One region of the Paenibacillus sp. FSL H3-0310 genome, then DNA from elsewhere that is predicted to be linked to it. Evidence: riboswitches for the same ligand, from Rfam matches in the RefSeq annotation. Region 1 holds a riboswitch; each other region holds the start of a gene.
The links. Region 1 has a riboswitch for cobalamin ahead of MHH63_RS19650 (DUF4430 domain-containing protein). Riboswitches for the same ligand answer to the same signal wherever they lie in the genome.

Region 1 (2,324 bases):
CAGGCAATATGCTGCCTCCGGCTTCAGTATACTTGAAGGATCAGAGCGTCGAAGGAGATAAGGGGAGCAGCATATTGGTGTTCACCTTCGCAAGTGCAGATGACTGTGTGCAGTTTAAACCGACTGAGGTTAGTTTAATGTCTTCGTCTACAGAGATAGATAAAAGCTTTAAGGTCGCTGCTACAAATGGGACTTGTCCAGTGCCGTCAACGGATGGGACGGATGAGGGAAACGCTGCTGACGAGTCAGATGCCGCTGGCACTACTGGAGGAACAGCAGAAGGTGCAGACTCTACTAACGCTGTAGCTGATGCTTCTCCGTCCACTACGCCTTCCTCTGATACTGAGAACAGCACTGGGTTACCTTCCGCAACAGCTGTGACTGAAGGTGAACAACCTTCCTATCAGGTTGAGGTTACATTGGAGTCTGGAGCGACAATTCTAGAGAAAAGTATGATCAAAGCCGGAAGATTTACATTGATCGTAGATCCCGATCCTAATATTCCACCAGCTTCTGATTCAAGTGCTGAACCCTCCCCGACTGCAAGTCCGGATGGAACAGTCGAATAACAAGCTTTCTGAACAGCAATAACTACCGGAAGGTGGCGTATTGCTGTTCATTTTTTTGCTGCCCATACTAAGCTTTTCTATAGACATGCTATGTATTAATAGATATGATTATGGATGTCAAAATAAGATACTACATACTGGAAAAGGTGCAGACTCTATCAATCTAGTCGTCTGCTTAAAAGGGAAGTCCGGTGCAAGAGTCCGGCGCGGTCCCGCCACTGTATGTGCGGAGCGTTTCTTCTATAAGCCACTGCCCCGAAGGTAGGGTGGGAAGGTGAAGAACAGCGATGAAGCATTAGCCAGGAGACCTGCCTTTTTCGTGAGCGTTTCTATTCTTCGTGGGGTAAGAATGTGGAACATATACAGATGGACTGTTGGCAGGAAGCAAGCGCCGCAGCCTCAATTTGTAATCTTCCCTGACCGCCCTCCAAAGGGGCGGTCTTTATGTTATGCGTCTTATTCCCGGCAGTACCCATTCTTATACAGAAAGAGGTTAAACAATGAAGAAAATCATGTCTTCCAAGTTTGTAGCACTTGGGCTGGCCTTATTCATGGTCATTTCAATTCTAGGAACATCTCTTGCTCCGGCGGGACAAATATTTGCAGAAGCGGGCGCTGGCGCCGGTCTGGAGGCAACTGCCGCGGAGCGGATTAATGTTGCGGATGCGACTTATGCGGCTGCGGAATATCTCTTGAAAGGTGGCGTGCAATCGGATTGGCAAGCCATTGGATTAGCGCAAGCAGGGTACAAGCTGCCGGCTAGTTACCTTTCAGAGCTTGAGAAAAAAGTAAAGGATGCAGCTGGCGATTTCACCAATGTAACCGATTATGCTCGAATCGTGCTCGCAGTGAGAGCGATTGGTGCAGATCCTACTAGCTTTGCTGGTAACGGAACGACTCCTGGCTATAATCTGATTGAGAAAATCTATAATAATAGCAAGCTCAGTGAACAGACGCTTAATAATCCGGTATATGCTTTACTTGCGCTGGATTCTGGTAAATATAATATCCCAAGTGACGCGAAATGGACGGCGGATAAGCTCCTTACGGAGATTCTCTCCAAACAGAATCCGGATGGGGGCTTTGCACTAACCTCAGGTGCAAGTGAGCCTGATATGACAGCGATAACCTTGACGGCTCTGGCGGCACATAAAAATAATCCCGAAGCCTACTTAGCAGGGCTACAAGCCGTAGCTTGGTTATCTACAGCTCAAGATAGCCATGGGGGTTACGGTGACAGTGCTGAAAGTAGCGCACAAGCAATCCTTGGACTCACCTCCTTCGGAGTTGATCCTAGTGGATTAGAATACACCAAAAACAAAGTGGATCTAATGGAGAACCTGCTTAGCTATCGTCTAGCTGATGGTAGCTTCACCCATAGCCGTGGTGGAAGCAGTAATATTCTGGCGACAGAGCAAGGGCTTCAGGCGCTGGTTGCCTATAATTTGCTATATAAAGGAAGCAACAGTAAGCTATACGATTTTTCCAAATCCTCCATTCAGAGCTCACTCATCTACGCTCCAGTAACGATTGAGGGACCACAGGCCACGTTGGCACAAGGGTACGCCTATGCTGGCAACGCACTTGGAGCGTTAGAGAAGCTGGCGCTTCAAACGAACTTGCCGATCACAAATCCTTCGGGCAGTTATGTGACTGGCATCGGAAGTATTGCTGCTGGAAGCTTTGGTGGTTATGACGGATGGATGTATGTTGTATCACGTGACGGAAAATGGATTAATCCCGATGTAGGCATGA
Region 2 (2,324 bases), 500 kb from region 1:
AGTCCTTCCAGCGCAATATCCATGTAATGATTTAGATCTTCATAGAAGCCAGCTTCGTCTGCGACGGTACGTCTGCCTGTTACTGTGCCGTGTGCCAGACCTAGCCGAACCAGATTCAGTGTATTAAAGGAAAGGTTGCCCTTCCCAGAGCAATGATTACGCCCAAAACGGTCACCGAGCACTCGGGTTCGGCAGCCCATTGTAGCGAACTCCGTATCAGGATCACTTGGATCATAATACTGCAAGTTGAGCGGAGCGTCCAGATTAGCGAAGTTTGGATATAGTCTGCGCGCAGAACATTCAGCCGCTTTTAGGAACAGTTCATAGTTAGGATCGCCTTGCTGTTGATTGATTCCTTGCTTGCATTTGAAGATTTGAATCGGGAACACTGGTGTTTCTCCGCTGCCAAGTCCGTTCATAGTTGCGGTTAGCAGAGAACTGATCACAAGCTGACCTTCTGGTGAAGTACAAGTACCGTAGTTGATGCTGGTAAACGGTATTTGTCCACCGGATCGGCTGGACATGGTATTCAGATTATGTACCATACTTTCAGCCGCTTGCAGAGTTTCGATTTCGGTTTCCTTTAGTGCAAAACGGAACGCTCTTGGATATAACTCCGCCAGATCGGTCCGGCTCATCGTAATCTCGCCCAAAGATTCATCAGCTTGTCCTTCTTCAAAATAATTCAGACCCTTGCGGAACAGCTTGGCGAAGGATTTGGTTACATAAGGTGCCAGATCATAGTCGAGTTTATTGGCGGATACACCACCATATTGAGCATTTTGCTGGGATTGGAAAATAATCGCTACCAGAGACATAGCTGTCATTATTGAGTTCGGAGGACGAACGCTGCCGTTGCCGGTATTGAAACCTTCACGGAGAAGTTTATCAAACGGGATAAAAATACAGTTCGTCGTTCCAATCGCGTATTGATCCAGATCATGCACATAGACGACATTGTCATCAATAGCCTGCACTAGCTGTGGCGGCATCGTAAAATTGCGGGCGTACCATTTTGAATATTCACTGCCGAACTTGCTCATTTTACCGGAGAAACTCTCTCCATTCAAATTGGCATTCTCGCGCAATAGGTCCATATCCCGACTGTCGATAATATCCCGGCCTAAATCAATGAGCTCTTCTAAAAGAACTTCCCGTGCATTTTCTACTCCATTAAATTGTCTCTCCAACAACGTCATTGTACAGCTCTCCTCTCAGTATAAAAGAAAAACATCTATCATCAAATCCATATATCCATAAGAAGTTGGACTGCTATAGCAGTCGTATATTTGTTCAGATTACATAAAAAAAGCATCCCCTACCCGAGGATGGCAGAAAATGCCCGATGCGTTATGTAAATATCCACACGGATATTTGCAGAGGTCTCTACGTAGATGACCGCATGCGGACACCATCCCTGTTCCTCGCAGGCATCAATAGTTGGTGTCGTCGAAACAGGTAGGTCTCCTGGCTTCCGTGGGATCTCTCGGCGCCTTCCCAAGGGTGTTCCTAACCCTCAGTGGCATTTGCCGGGAGATGTGGATTCTCAAGCTTCCCAGAAGCTTAAGAAGGCCATCCGGTTACAGTGGCGGGACCGCAGCGGATTCTCACCGCGCTTCCCTATTAAGCTCTAAATCCGGTTAAGGATCAAAGCGCCTGTCTCCACTATATTTTGTTGTCGTTAGATAAAAATAACCCAAGATGTTGTGTTTGTAAACAGTTTTTTAGAAAACCCGCGCGGGGAGCGGGTTCTTTAAAAGTACTCCACAAATGATCCACAGGCTGTCCATAAGTAATCCACAATTGATCCACAGGGAGATGCGAAATGATTCATAAATTGTCCGAAAAGATGCCACAAAGAGTCCATAAATATAGTGCAGATGACCCTAGAATTTGCTCATGAGAAAATACCCTTAGCCCAAAGTCATATTTTGGAGTAATCAGAAGAAATAGAAGAGATAAGGGAGGATAATCTTGCTTAGTTTGTGACAGAGCGGTGGAATTGTTACAATGGAAGGAGACAGCTACTATAAAATTTCGAGGAGGTATTCTCATGCCTATTGCTGAAGTTACAGTTATTCCAATTGGAACAGGCAGTACCAGTCTTAGCAGCTATGTTGCGGATATGCAGCGGGTGCTGAAGACAGTAGAAGGGATTACTTATGAACTTACGTCCATGGGGACGATCATCGAAGGGCCTCTGCAACGCATTTTTGCCGCGGTAGAAGCTTTGCATGAGTCTCCTTTTTCCGCAGGTGCAGAACGTGTCTCTACCTCACTTAAAATAGACGACCGCCGCGATAAACCCTCTACTAGCCGTGGAA
Region 3 (2,324 bases), on a different contig from region 1:
CAGCGCTGCTTTAGAAGCTTCTCCTTTATCTGCGAGGGCTGCTCCGAGCAGACTAAGCTCTGCAAGCTTCTCATCGGCAAAAGCTAACGCATTCTTAACTGTCGCCTTCAGCTTCACCTCACCTTGAACGGTGACTGGGACATGCAGCAGACTGCAAGAAGGCTGAAGAATAAGACGATCAAGCGGCACATGAACACTGAGCTTTTCTACCAGTTGCAGCTTAGCGTCTAAATCGGAACGCCAGATGTTCCGTCCATCAATAATTCCGGCACCCAGCCATTTGTCCTTCGGCCAACCAAGACGTTCGATAGAAGCCAGATTCGCTCCACCATCGTGCACAAAGTCAAGACCCAAGCCTTGAACAGGCAACTCTAGCAGTGCCTCCAACGGTTCAGCAGCTTCAAAATACGTCTGTAAAATAATATTCAAGCCCGGCACGGAGCCGGCAATTTCTGTGTATATCGAGTTAAGCAGTGTTAATTCTTCTTTACTTATGCCTGTAACAATCGCTGGCTCATCGATTTGTACCCAGCTTACCCCTTCTTGCTTCAGTTCCTGTAGCAGTTGAACATAGACTGGAACAAAACGTGCAGCAATCTTGGCGATATCTGCCGCTGCGTAACCTTTGGACAGCTTAAGGAAGGTATACAGACCTAAAAGTACCGGTTTACCTTCAATCCCTGCCTGCAATTTAGCAAAACGATAAGCCGCTAGAGGTTTATTTTCAGTCAGGCGTGGTGTTTGTGTGCCGATCTCTGGAACGATATAGTGATAGTTCGTATTGAACCATTTGGTCATCTCACAGGCAGTAGCCTCAGTATTACCACGGGCCATTGCAAAATAAAGATCAAGCCCGATGTCGCCGCCATCATACGTGTACCGTGGAGGTACAATTCCAAACATAACAGCCGTATCCAACACATGGTCATAAAAAGTAAAATCATTCACCGGAATAAGCTCAATTCCTGCCTCTTGCTGGGTCTTCAAATGCTGCAGCTGAATTGCTGCCATTTCGGAGCGGAATTGCTCTTCATTTATTTTCCCCTGCCAGTAGGCTTCCAGTGTCTTTTTCCACTCGCGGTTCTTTCCGATTCTCGGATATCCAAGATTACTTACTTTTACTTTATTCGTCATCTCGATACACTCCCTCTTCCATCTCTTATTTCAAACTCCAAAGCTACTTGCTTTCCTATAAAAAAGAGCGCCCTTCCCTAAAAAAGTCAAAGGGAAAGACGCCCATGATATACCCATGGTTAACGTCTAACACCTCCCTATCTTCCGTAGGTGAAGCAGTGCTGTTGAAACAGGCAGGTCTCCTGGCTAGCGGCGTCAACATCTTGAGCAGTCTTCCCAGCAGAAGTAAATTGCCAGTGACCTCTGTTGCTCGAGATTCTTCCGTTACAGTGGCGGGACCGCATCGGCTTCGAACCGAATTTCCCTATTAAGCCTACCGAATTACTATTTTCCGGTCAGCACCTGTCTCCGATATCATTCATCATTTGAGTGTCTTAATCTGATGTCATCATACGTGAAAGCCCCAGCAATCTGCAATAGATTACTGGGGCTTCTGTTATATCGATTCCTTATAACGGACTTAGAAAAATACGAAATATACTACAGCAGCAAGAATTATACGGTATATAGCAAACGGTAAGAGCTTGATACGATTGATCAGTTTTAAGAAGAATCGCATCGATAACAGCGCAAATAGGAAGGCACTAATAAAGCCTGCGATAAAAAACGGCAATGCATCCATGGTGAAATATTGCCAGTTTTTCATCAGTGACAACAGACTGGCACCTGCCATGATGGGTACTGCCATAATAAACGTAAAATCAGCAGCGGCACGATGGCTCATCCCGAGGAGTACGCCACCAGAAATCGTCGAGCCCGAGCGTGAAAATCCAGGCCATAACGAAAAACACTGTACAAGACCTACACCAAGTGCCTGTTTGTATGTAATCTGATCTACACTCTCAGTTCTGACCTTCTTCGGCCCAAACAGATCGGCAATAATCATTAATACAGCCCCTATCACTAGACCAATTAACACCGTTGAGGTAGAGAATAAATGCTCATCAATATAATCATTAAACAGAACACCTAACACACCTGCAGGCACTAACCCTACCAGAACCTGAGTCAGCTTGAGGTGCCCGCTCTGCTCCAACTGCGGTAGCTCCTCTGTTACAGGATCCAACTGCTTACGGCTGAAACGCTTTAAGCCTAACAAATCAATGAACCGATTTCTAAAAATCACAACAACCGCTAATATTGAACCCAGTTGAATAACTACTTTGAAGGTATTTGCCGTATATTGTCCA

Region 2: another riboswitch for cobalamin. It lies ahead of MHH63_RS21780 (anaerobic ribonucleoside triphosphate reductase); the one in region 1 lies ahead of MHH63_RS19650 (DUF4430 domain-containing protein).
Region 3: another riboswitch for cobalamin. It lies ahead of metE (5-methyltetrahydropteroyltriglutamate--homocysteine S-methyltransferase); the one in region 1 lies ahead of MHH63_RS19650 (DUF4430 domain-containing protein).

The regions. Positions count from the first base shown of each region.
Region 1 is NZ_JBBODC010000002.1:16,861-19,184, reverse strand. Features, by position in the region: gene MHH63_RS19655 (GAP1-N2 domain-containing protein) at 1-569, shown strand, start outside; cobalamin riboswitch at 697-899, shown strand; gene MHH63_RS19650 (DUF4430 domain-containing protein) at 1,070-2,324, shown strand, end outside.
Region 2 is NZ_JBBODC010000002.1:520,554-522,877, reverse strand. Features, by position in the region: gene MHH63_RS21780 (anaerobic ribonucleoside triphosphate reductase) at 1-1,199, opposite strand, end outside; cobalamin riboswitch at 1,441-1,675, opposite strand; gene MHH63_RS21775 (MTH1187 family thiamine-binding protein) at 2,054-2,324, shown strand, end outside.
Region 3 is NZ_JBBODC010000001.1:1,282,883-1,285,206, reverse strand. Features, by position in the region: gene metE (5-methyltetrahydropteroyltriglutamate--homocysteine S-methyltransferase) at 1-1,134, opposite strand, end outside; cobalamin riboswitch at 1,290-1,495, opposite strand; gene MHH63_RS05730 (undecaprenyl-diphosphate phosphatase) at 1,595-2,324, opposite strand, start outside.